DNA from 2 places in the Calothrix sp. PCC 6303 genome. Region 2 is predicted to be linked to the other one. Evidence: riboswitches for the same ligand, from Rfam matches in the RefSeq annotation. Region 2 holds a riboswitch; the other holds the start of a gene.

Region 1 (8,127 bases), 170 kb from region 2:
AGCTAAATCGTTCACCCCCCTAAGTCCCCCCAACAAAGGAACTACCGCACTCCCATCCTCCCCTATAGCCAAAACTGGAGGTTCTTGACGCTTATCAGAGATAATTGGTGCTAGGGTACGAATCAAAATTCCCGCTGCACAGATACCAATAATTGGGACTCCATCTGTAAATAATTTTCGTAAAGTTTCACCAAAATTGTCGAAACTCACATCAACACCCGATGTTCTCCCCACCAAACCATAGATTGTCACTTTGGGTGCGACTGTAGCTAATACTGTCGCAATTTTCCGAGCAAGGGAGACACTATTTTGATTGAGAACAACAATTGCAGCAGATGAAAACATTTTTATGCTTATACTTAAGTCCCTATCAAAGATAGTATCTGTCATTGCCACCAGAGGGAAGCATAAGAAGTGGAAGGATGTAGAGACGCAAAATTTTGCCTCTCTAAAAGTGTTTTGGCACCCAACTAACCCAGTAGTCAGACAAAATTAATTACACAATGTCATTGCGAACACAAGGTTTTGGACTGCTTCGCTTTACTCAAAATGAATGTAAAATGTTTGCGCGACTACTTATGAAGTCCAGGATATAGAAGGTTTTGATACCAACAATAGGACTTTTCAAACATCCTCTTAGGCTGTCTTAAAAAATCGAATAATTTCGCGTACATGATCTAAAAATTGTCCATCTGTAGAAAGTTGCGCGATCGCTTGTTCTGTTTCGCGGGATAATTGCTGGTGTTCGCTGTGGTTTGTTGCCCCTAGTCTTTCCAAATTATTTGCTAAACGTGCCAATTCTTTGCGGGTTTCATCTACATAGCTTTGCTGGGTTGCAACCACAGAGTAGGGGAATTCTGGATTTAGTTGTTCTTCGAGAATACGTATTTTTTCTTCTAATGTGCTGAAACGTCCACGCAATTCGTAGATATCTTCGCGGGGATATTGTAACTCTTGACGAATCATCGTTAATCTTGCGTATACATACTCATAAGCGCTAATAGCAGGACGTAATCCAGTTAATAATAAAGCTGCACCCGATGAGATGTAACCCACAGTACTAATACCAGTGGCAGCCAGAGTATATAGAGTAGCAGCGGAGATGACGTGTAATGCGATCGCTATAATCAACGAACGCTTTGCCAGCAACCTAACATACTTTTGCTGCTTCTCATCAACTGTAATTCCTTTCTCTTTTGATTGCGCTCCCTGTGCTAAAACTTCTTTAGCTTGAAAATGAATATTCCAGGGTACAGTTACAATCACCAACAACCACCAAAAGCTTGCCCCTGCAATTACCCAGTCTAAAAAGTTACCTGATGGAATATGAAACCATTGAAAACAAGCAAAAACTAATGCCATCAAAGCGACAATTCCAACACTTGAACCCACAAATAGATTTAGATACATCAGGCAACCTCTTTTACTATTGGTATTCCCCACATCATGGCTTTTCAGCATAAATATCTAAAAAATACCTGTGATACTTTCTTGAGTTACACACATACTACATAGTTAATTGGGAATTTTAGTTCGGCACTTTAACTTGAGATGTCTCCCCAGGGTGGTTTTAACTTAGGGTAAATTAATTATTATTAAGAATATGATTGTGACACTTGCAGCATATGCATGTTCAGAGCTGAAGACTAAATAGGAATAAAAGCTATGACTAATGAAACTCGCGGACAATGGGATTTAGGTAGATTTATTCAAACACTCAACTATTTTGAAGTTGTACCACCTTTAAATTGGATTCAAAATATACTACAGGGTAAGTTCTTTCAGAATAGCCAAAATCAGCCAGATGGAGCCAAAAAAATGGGTGTAATCTTAGTTGCAGGGGCAACAGGTGGTGTGGGTAAACGAGTTGTACAACGCTTACTTCAGCAGGGTTATCGAGTGAGATGTCTAGTGCGTGACATCGAAAAAGCTAGAAATATTCTTGGTAACGATACTGATTTAATAGTTGCCGATATTACCAAACCTGAAACTTTAAACGAATTAGTTATGTCAAATATCCAAGCTGTAATTTGCTGTACATCAGTGCGTGTGCAGCCTGTAGAAGGCGATACACCTAATCGTGACAAATATAACCAAGGTATTAAATTTTATCAACCGGAAATAGTCGGTGACACACCTGAAAATGTTGAATATCAAGGTGTCAAAAATTTAGTTGAGGCAGCGGCAAAATACCTCCCCCAAGGAGACGAGAAGCTAGTTTTCGACTTTACTAACCCATCAACAGATTTGAAAAATATTTGGGGTGCTTTGGATGATGTGGTGATGGGTGGAGTTAGTAGCAGTAATATGAGTTTTCTTGATAGTTCAGCTATATTCGCTGGAAATATTTCCATTGCCAATTCTGGAGGTTTTGCCTCAGTTAGAACTAAAAACTTTGATCCAGCAATCAATTTATCTGGTTATGAAGGAATTGATTTAAAAGTTAAAGGTGATGGCAAACGCTATAAATTATTTTTGCGTTCTGATTCTGCCTGGGATGGTGTTGGTTATAGTTATTCCTTTGACACAGAAGCAGATACTTGGATTAATATTAAAGTTCCCTTCAGTAATTTAATTCCTGTATTTCGTGCCAAAGTTGTTAGGGATCGTCCTCCAATAGATACCAGTAAAATTTGCTCTTTACAATTAATGTTAAGTAAATTTGAGTATGATGGTGAACTAAATCCCAAGTTTTCTGCTGGTGCTTTTGCTTTGGAAGTAGAATCAATCAAAGCCTACGGAGGTAGCAAATTACCTAGATTTGTCCTCATTAGTTCCGCAGGTGTCACCCGTCCTGGAAGAGAGGGAATTAACTTAGAAGAAGAACCCCCCGCAGTTAGATTAAATGATCAATTGGGAGGAATATTAACTTGGAAACTGAGAGGAGAAGATAGTTTAAGGACAAGTGGTATTCCTTATACAATTATTCGTCCTTGTGCTTTAACTGAGGAAACTGGTGGTAAAGAATTATTAGCTGAACAAGGTGATAATATTCGCGGCAAAATCAGCCGGGATGATGTTGCTGAATTGTGTTTACAGGCATTACAAGAAACAGCAGCATCTAATGTCACTTTTGAAGTGAAACAAGGAGAAAATCAAATGGGGAATCCAGGATGGAAAACCTTATTTTCTCAGTTAAAAAGTGATAGCTGAAATGAGCAATGACTTAAATCTACGTGTTGCCACCCCCAACGACATAGATTTGCTAGGACACTGGGATGATATCTATCTGATGTGGGCTTAGGGACTTCCAATTAAAAAAATACCCACAAATTTCTTGTGGTGCGGGCATCTTGCCCGCAAATTATCAAGGATGGGCAGGATGCCAATACATATCTGCGTTACTTCGGATTAAATAAGACATCTAGTGAAAATGAATGTAGAGACGTTCTGGTGGAACGTCTACACAAAATTTGGGTATTGATGTGTGATTCAAAGACATTAAAATTGCTGTAATTACTGGAGATGTTAAATGGATTACGCGATCGCATAACCCATTTAACACCGATTAAGAGCAGAAGTACATCGCAATATAAACTATTTGTCGGACAAATTGCCTCACAAGTATTGACAATCACCTCAAAGAGAATGATAATCATTTTACTCATTTTAAGTAAATATTATTACAGTCAAAACTTTTACAGGTATGAATCAGTGGTTATTTGTCAAGTACTGAACATCATCAAAATCGATATATTCTGCTTTATAGGTTGGATAATCAAATCTACTCAGTTGCTTTTTACCCTCACTTTCGAGATCCTCTACGCAAAGCATACTTACGAATGTAATATTTCGACATTAATCACCAAATATATCCGTGCTATTGTGCGAAAATGCATTGGTTCTAATCAGAATTATTCATTAAAAATAACGGGGAAAGTTTGGTGAAAATCCAGCGCTGTCCCGCAACTGTGACGAGGCAAATTTTTCTTTTTAATCTTTGTCTCTAAGTCAGAACACCCGCCAATCGCCACAAAAAACATAATTATCTGCGAGGTACAGATGAGAAATAATATGTTTAATTCCCAATTGGGAACTAAGTTTGCTGTGTCTAGTTTGGCAGCAATATTGGGGATATTCTCTGGAAGTTACAAAGCTAGGGCAACGGAAATCCCCCTAATATCCAACTTTCCCAAAAACGAAGGTACTGCTTCAGATTTACAACCAGCTACACAAGTCATACCCAACAACAAAATAGCAGAAGTCGCTCAAGAATCGACACCAACAGAAGAACAAAAAGAAGAGAAAGAACCCGACATCGAAATAAACGTCGTCGATAAATTATTGAATGAACCTGTGTACTCTCCTTTTCGTCGGGAAGGGACAGTTAAAGATTCTACCCGTCCCATATATGTGATTACGGGTGAAGAAATGGAAGCACAGGGTGTGAGAACAGTCCGAGAAGCACTCAAATTTGTTCCTGGTATCTTACCAGATGGAACTGTTGGAACTGAACCCCATGCATTAAGTGGTCAATTTATTCGTGGTTCTAATGGTGAACAGGTGCTAATTCTGCTTGACGGCAGACCAATTAATAACTTAGGTAGTGGTCGTTTTGATCTGTCAGAATTCACTACCAATAACATTGAGCGAGTCGAAGTGTTACCAGGTGGTGGTTCAACTCTTTATGGTTCTGATGCAATTGGTGGAGTAATTAATATTATTACCCGTCGTCCCACAGATAAAACCACAACTGAAGCAAAGGTAAATGTTGGTGCTTATGGATTGAATCAACAGACTATTCAAAATAGTGGAAAAGCTGGGGATATTGGTTGGGTAGTGGGATATAATCGCACTCAATCCCAATATAATTATCCTTTTTCAATTCCCGAAGCTAACTTTAGGGGAACCAGAAAAAATAACGATGCTCTCTTCAATAACTTTAACGTTAAATTAGAAGCAAATTTAGGTAAGCGTAATACTCTAACTTTTTCCACACAATACTTAGGAAAAGAACAAGGAACACCAGGAGGAGTTCCCATACTTGTACCACAATTTGGTCAAGGTTCTGGTAATGTACTAACCGATAAAAACCGCAAATATACAGACCAAGTTTTAAATGATTTAAGCTGGAGTTCTAAGCTTGGAGGGGGAAATGATTCGCTATTAACAGCCAGATTCTACACCGATTTTCTCAATACTCGCTTTGACTCTAACTCCATCACTAATCCACCTCAATTCAACAGAAGATTCGAGACAAAACAAAGTTCTTACGGTTTTCAAGCTACCCATAGCTGGAACTTCAGCAAAAATCACAGTATAGTTTATGGTTTTGACTATCGAAATGTGAATGTTGTTAGTAGTGCAATCAGAAATTCTACAGGTGTCAACACAATTAACTATGACGATAATATTGGGCAAAGTGCTATTTTTGCCAGATACGAAACAAGTCTTATTCCTAACGTCAAATTCAATTTAGGTTTGCGTCAAGATTTCAACACTTTAGCCAATGCTTCTGCAACATCACCATCAATTGGTGCAAAATGGGATATCAGCAACTCTACTACTATACGGGCAAACTACATCAGAAATTTTCGTGTCCCAACGGTAAGCAACTTATTTAGTCTTAACCCAACATTTATCGGGAATCCCAACCTTAAACCAGAAAAAGGAGATAGTTTTGATATTGGTATCGACCAAAAATTAGGGGACATTGGTTTGTTGCGCTTAACTTTTTTCCAAAATAACATATCAGACCTAATTGCTTTCAAATCTATTAGACCAGCCGTGAATGGAGTAACGGGAACTTGGGAAAATATCGGCTTAGTTGAAACTTCAGGAATTGAAGCGGCATTAAATTTACAAATTGCTAAAAATATCTATGCTTTTGTAAATTATACGGCAAATGATCCACGCATCAAAAAAAGTTCTAATCCGGCAGAAATCAACAAAGAGTTACGATTTGCAGGTGCAGATAAACTAAATTTGGGTGTTTCCTATGAAAATACTCAAGGTTTATATCTTGGACTATTGATGAATTCTCTGGGGAAATATCCTACGAATAATACCAACACTGAGTCATTAGCAGGTTACACAACTTTTGATGCAAAAACTCGCATTCCCCTCAGTCAGAACTTCACCCTTAATGCTAGTGTAGATAATATCTTTAATCAAAGATATCAATTATTTGCTGGATTTCCGGATGCGGGTAGAGTATTTCAAGTTGGTTTAAGTGCTAATTTCTAATGATATGTATAGATGCTATGTATATGTAGCGTCTATACAATTAACCTACATATTGCGAGAAAATTGCCATGATTGAATTCAATCCTTGTGTTATCCCACTCAATCAGAAAACAACTGAAGCAACAGGAAACGGTTGGACAATTGAATATGAGTATTTTGATTGTCGATGTGATGTACTTGCTTGTTTAACTTACACATTATTTCAACAAAATTGGCATCAAATTGGTTTAGGACATTTAGAACAAGGTAGCGTTTTAGAGTTAGAATTTCACGAAGCACCAAAAAAATGCGTTCTCTATGATGGATATCTGACTGTGATTACACAGGGTTGGCATTTTCACTTGTGTATTGAAGAAACTATAGGTGGTCCAAATTCAGAGACTCCACTAGAAGTAAGGCAGCAAAGATTAATTAATAAAGGTGCATTTTATAGACGTATTAATTCAGAAGGAGAACCCCACAGTTGGGGTATTCAGTTTTGGAATGGTGCGGGTGAAAAAGTAATGACTATATTTTTGCCAAATCCATATGTAGAAGATGAAAATTTATTACCTGATGGTAAAGCAAATTTTAGCAAATTAGAGCTATATAAACAACTTCGAGAAATTTATGTGTTAGGAACAAAGGAAATTCCTTTTACTAAAAATCCTTTTAAGTGTTCTTATATAGCTGTTTGTACATCCGGACGCTGTTACCCCTCGCGGAAATGGCAACCTACATTTGATGCACTTTCTGCGGCAGTTGAAAAAGCAGGTTTGGATATAGAAGTGCGAACAACCGGTTGTTTGCAGGTTTGTAAATTGGGTCCGGTGGCATTTTATTCTGATGATAAAACTTGGTACAGTCGGGTGAAACCAGAAGTTGCCAAAAAGATTGTTAATGAACATTTAGTTGAAGGGAAAAAGGTGACAGAGTATATCTATCCACCTGTATAGTTGCCATTTTTGATTAATTGTAGAGATGTAATATTTTACCTCTCCTATAAATACAGCAGATTACAGGTAAATGAGGTATAAAGATCAAGAATAAAACTGTGGTGGTACGGGCAGCGTTCGATGGTTCCTGAGCCTGTCGGAACGAAGTGTACCGGAGGTAAGGACTGAGCGCTCACGCCGAAGTCTTGCCCGCTACAGGTGTACCTTACCAAGATAAAATCTGCTGTATATTCTTTTTTCTAAAAGACATCTATAACTAAACAGCAATTGAACAAGATGTTATATAAGCTGCAACATTTAAAACTAATTAATTTAATTTTCATTATATTTATTGTTTCTACATTAATCATTGCTTGCGAAAGTCCGAAAGTTAATCATCTTGAAAAAAAATCCCTTAATCCAGCCTGTATTCAACAATACGACGCAAACCGCGATTATTTCCCTGATAAAGTGACTATTACCCGCGCTCAGGGTTTTACTGTGGAATATCATAAAAACTATAAAGTGATTACAATTAATAATCCTTGGAAGGATGCAAAAACTGGCTTTAAATATGTTTTAGTTCAATGCGGCACTCCTACACCGAAAGATATTCTAGAAAATAACAAAAATGCCCAAGTAATTACTGTCCCAGTTAATTCTGTGGTTTCCCTTTCCACAACTCATTTACCCCATTTAGCGAAACTGGGAGTTGTCGATAAATTACTTGGAGTCAGCGATACGAAAACAGTCAATACCTCTGAGGTTGTAGAAAAAATTAAAACTGGCATTATTGCAAATGTTGGCAATAATGCCAGCGTTAATATTGAGAAAATATTAGAATTAAATCCAGAATTAATTACAACTTATGGAACTGGAAACACCCAAATCGATAGTTATCCAAAGTTGTTAGAAGCAGCTTTAAAAGTGGCAATCAATGCCGAATATATGGAAGATTCACCTTTGGGTAGAAGCGAATGGTTAAAATTTACGGCTTTATTCTTTAATAAAGAGAAAGAGGCAGAAC
Region 2 (8,127 bases):
AAATACCTGAGATTTATGAATCAGTATCCCTACCAACCCGCCTGTCGGATTCTTTTTTCAAATTGGTATAATTAGGCTGATTTAAATATCTGGTTTCCACTGACTGGGTACCACTATCAACGCAAAATAAGGGACATCATCAGGGTTAACTTCATTTATAGGCACAATGCGCTGTTTACTCGTTGTTGCCCTTTCTATATACTTGGCACGTTCAGCTAATCCCAATTGCTGTAAAACTTCGTAAACCTTCGGAAAGTGCTTTCCTAATTTAATAATAACTGCGGCATCGGCAACTGCTAGTTTTTCTGCCAATACTTCCGCACTAAGTATGGAAGATAACACCATAAAAACATCGTTGCGATAGGTTAATGGCACTCCTAATGCTGATGCACTAGCCATTACAGAAGATACGCCTGGTACAACTTCAGTGTGGAATCGCGGAGATAGGCGATTGTAAATATACATGAAAGTGCCGAAGAAAAATGGATCTCCTTCGCATAACACCACCACATCTTTCCCTGATACTAAATATTCGGCGATTTTTTCGGCTGCTGCATCATAATAAGGTTGGGAAGATTGTTCCAATTTGAAGGGCAACAACATCGGTATTTCTATCTGATTCCCTGTGAGATACTGGGCAATAATCGATCTTGCTAAAGGTGGTTTATTTTCTGACATTGGGTAAGCTACCACTGGTGCAGCCTGTAACAATCGTAAACCTTTAATGGTTAACAATTCTGGATCGCCAGGACCAATGCCAATACCATAGAGATTACCGGGTGAATTAGACATTATATCTCCTCTTCCTTTGCCAAAGCATTCACAGCGGCAGCTGCGATCGCACTTCCTCCCCGTCGCCCATGTAAAGTAATAAAGGGTATACCTCTACTATTTGCGGCTAGGGCTGTTTTTGATTCTGCTGCACCCACAAACCCTACTGGAAATCCTAAAATTACTGCTGGTTTTACAGCACCAGCATCGAGCATTTCTAACAAGTAAAATAAGGCTGTGGGTGCATTCCCAATTGTGACTATTGCCCCTTCTAAATGAGGATGCCACAATTCTAAGGCTGCGGCAGAACGGGTATTCCCGATACGTTTTGCTAAATCTGGAACTTCTAAATCATTTAGGGTACAAATTATCGGGTTGGTTGTGGGTAAACGTTTGCGGGTGATACCTGCGGCTACCATTTGGGCATCACATAATACTGGTTTTCCAGCTTTTAATGCTTCCCTAGCGACTTTCACAGCATTACTTGAAGCTTCAATATCATCAACAATATCAATCATCCCACATGTGTGAATTAGTCGCACAACCACAGTTGCTAAATCACTGGAAAATTTTGTTAAGTTAGCTTCGGCGCGAATAGTTGCAAAGGAGCGACGGTAAATTTCATTACCATCATGGATATATTCTAACATTAATCTTTCACTTCTTTAAAAATAGATGTTAAGAGATGATCAATATTAAATAACTTTTGTAATGTAGGGATTTCGTAGTGATTGACGAAATTTACAAATGTTTCTTGCAAATCTTGGCGTTTTTCTTGATATATTTGCAATATTTTCAAAACCACTGCTGATATTTCTGTAGATGGTAAATTACGATATATTTCTCTGCCAAAGTTTGTTTCTAAATCCCCAATGTAGAGATTATAACCTTCAGTTCTTAATCCATTTTTCTCAATAGTTGCTCCTAAAAGTGTGATATCACTTTTACCATGATAAGCACAAGATTTGGAACAACTAGTTAAATGAATTTTACAAGGAAGATCTAAGGAAATACGGCTAGTCAAATATTCAGCTAAGATAGTTGCCATCGCTTTTGTATCTGTAATTCCAGCTTTACAACCTTGATTCCCAGTGCAGGCAACTATTCCCGATTGGGGACTGCTGGCAGATATCTGTAAACCTATGTTTGCTATCTCAGATTTAACTTTGAAAATATTTTGATTTTCAATATCAGGAATTAAAATATTTTGCCAAGGAGTCAAGCGTAATGTTTTATTTCCATATACATCTGCAATCTCTCCAAGCTTTTGTAGATTAGAAGTGGAAATTTTACCTAAATTTATCGCAATTCCTATGTAAGATAAATTTAGCTGTTTCTGTTGATGAATATCCAAATGATGATGCTTATTTTCCCGTTCATCAAACTGAATATTTGTTCTTTTTAAAACAAAAGGTAATTCAGATTTCACTAATTCTAAATACTTTTCTGTCCCCAGATTTTTGACAACTTCTAAAAATCTTGGCTTAGACGATGTATGAATATTCACCTGCATTAAGTAAACCTTAATCAAAGCTACAATCACAGGTAAGCATTGTTGCTGGTGAATAACAATATTTGTAGAATTCCCTAACAATAACCGTAAATAGATTTCACCATCTAAGTCCCGTACTGCGACAAATTTAATATCATTGGGTTGCTGGTAAATTGCTACTGTGCCACTACCATCAAATCCCACACTAAATTTTGCCGATAATCTTTGTAATTCCGGATGAGAACAAATATAATTATCTAGTTCCCGCACTAAAGGAAGAGTATTAATTAACTCCTCCACATCAATTCCCGCAGTTGGACTTGCCATAATGTTGCGGATATGATCGATTTCGGGAATTACTGCTGCTAACCCAACTTGCTGTAAACTAGTTACAGCTGTAGAGGGAATTTCTCTGACTCCACGAATTTGCAAGTTAGCACGATTCGTTAAATATACATTTGCATCACCAAAATTTTTAGCTAAGTCAATAATTGCACTTAACTGTAAAGTGTTAATTATGCCTCCAGGAATTCTAACCCTGATGATATTTCCATCACGGGCAGGTGTTTGGTAAAAAATACCCGGGCATTTTGGTGTGTCAAAAAGTGATTGATTAACTGAAATTTCTGGAGGGAAATTAACCGATGAGGTTTTAATCGAAGCCGACAATAGACAACTCCTTCCCTATGCAACGTAGGAAATTGATAGGATGCTGCTGATGTTGGCATTCTGACTTACCAGATTCTAAGTTGATTTTAACCATAAGTTGACAACGAACTCAACAAGCGATCGCTATTCATCTTTATGGCTATTATTTCAGTGTTCATAGGCTTCGGCAAAGCAGCGAAAAGCCACACTAAATTTAGAATCTAAAATGGTTTACAGTTGCGGCACAGTCCCGGAGTTTCACCGGAGTTTCCCAATCATAAGCTTATGCAATATATCATGAGTTTGGTATCTAAATTTTAAATTCTAATTTTTTTTATCTATTTGGAATAATCCCCATCTAGTAACTAGCTACATTTTTGCATCACCTGATAATTTTGAGTTTCTTCACTATTACTAGCAGGAAACCACAAAAAAGTGGATGAATTAGGGGGATTAGTTGAGCTAAGATGACAGAAGTATTTTACGACATCAGTAATTCCCAAGCTGTTTTTCTATTACTTTGAACTTCAACTGCCATGGGAATAGCTTCTTCTCCATCAGGTGGAGTAAACCAGAATTTTAGATTAGAACCTTCAACAACTATTTCACCCTCAATAGTTTGAATATAGAGTTTACCTTGATAAACACTCAAAATATTATTGTTTTTTGATTGTGGTGCTTGTCTGGTGTCATTACCTCCAACTGTTGAGTAGGAATTACTGGAATTACTAGTATTGTCTTTAGCAATAAAAGTTTCTCCTAAATCCAAATCCTGACTCAGACTTTGCGCTGGTGGTTCTCCGACTTTCTTACTTGCCCAAATTATGCGCTGGTTAACTGTGAAAACTAATTCATCAGAGGAGGTCGTAATGTAGACATCTTCCTGATTGAATACCATGCTTCTGACAGCTTGCCACTTATTATTTATAAATATTTGTAAACCTTTTTCGATCACCACATCGCTACGCTTTTTGTGGGTTTGGAATCGCCAAATTCTCCATAAATTTACGACTTCACCATAGTTGACTTTAAAGCCATCGGGAACTGGTTGATACTCATAACGCATCAATCCTCCCTCTTCTTTCCCTAGTGGAATCACAGAATTTTCAATCAACAGTCTATTAAGCAATTCCCAGTAGTCAGATTCTTTACGTATAAAGAAAACCTTTGAGTTATCTGTATTTTTAACCTTTGCTAATAAAATTCCTTTCTTTGAAAGTAGTTGAATCGTATCTGAAAGCGGCTCAACACGGAGATTGTGATTGTAATATAATTTGATCTCGCCTTGTATAAATTGCCTGACTAACTCAATATCATCTAATAAATTCATAATTCTCCCTGGTGCGATAAATACTCTTGCAGGACTCCTGCAAAGATGACTTATAGAAGTCACCCCTCAGCATGTTAAGGCTTTTGTTTGAGTCCTAAGTCTCAGCGTGAAAGCTAATATTAGGTACTCAAAATCCTGCTTTGCCATAACTCCTACTCAAGTCTTAATCTTGAAACACTTCAATTTTGAGCAGTTGTCAATATTTTGCATCAATCTCAGTAACTTATATTTCTAGTTTTATTCTATATATCCGGATACATGAAAGCAACAAATGAAACTAGGTGGACAGTATTAACACTGATACAAAACATTTATTTTGTTTAGCCCAAACAAAATCTTCTGCTGATACCGTTATAACTTGTACTAGGAAGATCTTCGATTTAATTAGTGATTAAATAAGATAAAGATTTGAGATTTCAAAGCCGGAATCATCTTAATCTGCACAATAGATAACTTTTTATTATTTTTACCTCTAGTGTGCTACGGAAATTCCTTGATACCCACGTATAATCTGTGTGGATAAAGTAGTGTAAGAGACTTCCAAATAAAAACATATCCTAAAATTTATTGTGGTGCAGGCATCCTGCCTGCTACTAATGCAAGAACGTAGAAGTAAACTACGCAATGACATTGTGTAATTAATTTTGATTGGTTACTTATTCCTGATGGGAAGCGTAAATACTGGCTTTGAGGTTTAAGTCTAATTAATCGCAAAAAAATGGGCAGTGTATAACTACCCATCCTTTTCAATTCATTTTTAGTTGACTTAAGTTAGTGACTTAAACCCAATTCTAGGAAAGCCATTCTAAAACAGCTTCTTCCTTAGTATTGGTATTGCGTGATGGGGTTTCGCGTTCAAACTTCATGTGAATTGAACGAGTTTGTTCACCATCTGCTGCAACTGCCATAATTGGGTAATCAATCAAGCCGTCTTGGAATGACATCTGGAAGCGGAAAGTACCATCTGGATTGAGTTTGATGGGACGACCTCCAATAGTTACGTTTGCATCTGGTTCAGTAGCACCATATACAATCAATTCTGCATCAGCAATTAACCAGAATTTGCGAGGACGCATTGGTACATCACCAGAGAAACCAGCACCCGACATCCCAACACCCGACATGTTTAAGCCAGATGTAGTGGGAACTGCCCACATACCAACACCACTGGGGAATATGTAAGAACTGATTGCTTGTTCCGGTGATGTCACACCAGGTACTTGGTGCATAGAACCAAACAAGGAACCAGCAACACGCATTGCTTCGGCTGATTCAGTCATCCCGAAGATTTGATCGTAGATTGCATTGCCAGTGTTGCCCGCAGCGCTATCGGATGTGGATGTAGCAAACTTCTTCGCTGGAGGTACAAGTTCGTATAAAGTTTTACCCCGTAAATCATCTTCAAAGTCTACGGTGATAAATACATCTTCAATCCAATCGGAAGGATAGACAGGAGGAACATGAACGCGGGCAGAGCGTGCCAGAACTAACCAGCGTCCATCAGCACAGCGATAGCCAATATCAATCACGTAGTCTCTGTCACTGACAGGAATTGGTAAATACCACTCTCTTGCCAATTCGTCGCTGGGGTATTCTTGAATGCTGTGGGGGCTTTGGTGATCTAAATTGATGTCAGTGACATCATAAATTCTGAGGGCTAATTGTTGTCCACCGTTGCGTCGTAGCTCTTCTTTATGCTCGTTAGGAATGTCCCAATAGGTGTAAGCCCATTGAGGATCACGAGGCATTAATACAATGCGGCTTTCGCCATATCCACCTGGTAAATCTGCCAGAAATTCATCTACATCTGAAAGATTACCGCCATTGCGATCTACTTGTCCTAACTCGAATTTTGCTGCTTCCACGACTTCTTGAGCCTCCAGTACACGAGATTGAGTGAGAGAGGGTTTGTTACGTTCAACTTCTAAAATTGAAGCTAATAACTGCGATTTACGCATCCGACTGTAACGTGAGACACCATAGGCACTTGCAACTTTACGCAGTTGTCGCAATGTCATTTCATCTAATGGTGGGCGTTCTTTTGCCATGATTTTTGAACTCCGGTTATTTTGTATGTAATTTTCTCTTAATTTCCCCTGATTAATAACTAAAAATTAATTTGATTAACCCCCCAGATGAGTTTTTCCCAATTTGCTGTTTAAATTTTCAGCTTCTTAATTAAATATTTTTCTGATCTAAGCACTATTGAAGATTTCTTCAATTTTGCTTCGGTCAATAAATGTTTTGTTTGGGATCGGTAAGGAAGGAGTTCTTTGTAACTGAATATTAACCAGAGACCCCCCACTGGGATCAAGGGGTTCAGGGTGCTATTTTCAATCTTTCTACGAATTTACAGGCTATCTGGGATCTTCATTGTTAAGGAATCATGACATTCTAAGGTTCTGAGGGTTGAGAATAGTGTGAATTGTTAAAGAATTCTGACGTATAAATGCTTATTAAATATTTATACTTAGATATTTGCTAAAATTATACTATTTATTACTAGTAAGCATAGCCAAAAATAATAGAGAGATATCGTACCCGTATCTCTCTATAGAACTGAAAATACCTCTAATTTAAGCTATTTTTAGGCGATTAGATTTGAGAAAGGACTATAAGATGAAACTGTCTTAATCAGATCGGGGATCGCATGGACAGTATTAAATCATACCTCTGTTTGCTTTTCTAGCCTATGTCCAATATCTCGACGGTAGTACATCCCTTCAAATTGAATTTGAGCAATACTCTTATAAGCTTGGGCTAGGGCTTGTTTAAAGTCTTTACCTATTCCAGTGATATTTAAAACCCGTCCACCATCGGTGAGAAGTTGAGAGGATTCTAACTTGGTTCCGGCATGGAATATATAGCTTGCGGGATGTGAGTCATTCCCGTCTTTGGTTTGTGCCTCGGAAATACCTGTAATTACTTTTCCTTTGACGTAATCCCCCGGGTACCCCCCTGAAGCGGCGACTACTGTAGCTGCTGCCCCATCTTTCCATTTTATCGGTGGCATTTCTGAGAGTTTTTGCTGCGCGCAAGCAATTAATAAATCTACCAAAGGGGTATCCAGTAAAGGTAAAATTACCTGAGTTTCGGGATCACCAAAACGACAATTAAATTCCAAGACGCTGAAATTTCCATCTGGTAATACCATTAACCCGGCATATAGCACCCCACGATAGTCTATACCCCGTTTGTTGAAAGTAGCGATCGCACTTTCTAAAACTTCCTTTTGTACCCTTGACATCATCTCTTCTGTGGCAATTGGTGCAGGTGCATAAGCCCCCATCCCTCCAGTATTATCTCCTGTATCACCTTCGCCAATGCGTTTATGATCTTGGGCTGGTAATAAAGGACGAATTGTCACCCCGTCGGTTAAAGCTAAAACAGATACTTCCTGTCCTGGTAAATACTCTTCAATGACGATAAAGTTCCCAGCACTCCCAAACTGTCCGCCAAAAATTGCCTCAATTGCTGCCTCAGCTTGTTCCAAGGTTTCCGCGATAATTACACCTTTGCCTGCGGCTAAACCATCAGCCTTAAGCACAATTGGGATTCCCTCTGCTTTTACGTATGATTTAGCGGCTAATCCCTCAGTAAATACCGCAGATTTAGCTGTGGGAATCCCCGCTTCCTGCATAAAAGCCTTTGCCCAAGCCTTACTAGCTTCAATTTGTGCGCCCATGCGATTGGGACCAAAAACCATCAATCCTTTCGCTTGGAGGTAGTCAGTGATACCATGAGCTAAGGGAACTTCTGGTCCCACGACTACCAAAGAAATTCCTTCCTTTGCCGCTAGCTGACTTATTCCAGCAAAATCATCAACTGCCAAAGGGACATTTTCACAAGCTGGTAAAGTTGCTGTTCCCCCATTTCCAGGGGTACA

The links. A riboswitch is a leader RNA that binds a small molecule or an ion and turns the genes downstream of it on or off. The one in region 2 is predicted to bind cobalamin.
Region 1: linked by a shared signal. The riboswitch ahead of CAL6303_RS25425 (TonB-dependent receptor) and the one ahead of cobG (precorrin-3B synthase) in region 2 are both predicted to bind cobalamin.

The regions. Positions count from the first base shown of each region.
Region 1 covers NC_019751.1:6,262,246-6,270,372, forward strand. The annotation lists gene cobJ (precorrin-3B C(17)-methyltransferase) at 1-345, opposite strand, end outside; gene CAL6303_RS25415 (hypothetical protein) at 637-1,410, opposite strand; gene CAL6303_RS25420 (CIA30 family protein) at 1,666-3,153, shown strand; gene CAL6303_RS30075 (hypothetical protein) at 3,342-3,599, opposite strand; cobalamin riboswitch at 3,823-3,983, shown strand; gene CAL6303_RS25425 (TonB-dependent receptor) at 4,003-6,186, shown strand; gene CAL6303_RS25430 ((2Fe-2S) ferredoxin domain-containing protein) at 6,255-7,121, shown strand; gene CAL6303_RS25435 (ABC transporter substrate-binding protein) at 7,398-8,127, shown strand, end outside.
Region 2 covers NC_019751.1:6,434,679-6,442,805, forward strand. The annotation lists gene CAL6303_RS26105 (precorrin-2 C(20)-methyltransferase) at 82-792, opposite strand; gene CAL6303_RS26110 (precorrin-8X methylmutase) at 792-1,421, opposite strand; gene cobG (precorrin-3B synthase) at 1,421-2,932, opposite strand; cobalamin riboswitch at 2,965-3,227, opposite strand; gene CAL6303_RS26120 (hypothetical protein) at 3,393-4,241, opposite strand; gene CAL6303_RS26125 (DUF4912 domain-containing protein) at 5,033-6,289, opposite strand; gene purD (phosphoribosylamine--glycine ligase) at 6,907-8,127, opposite strand, start outside.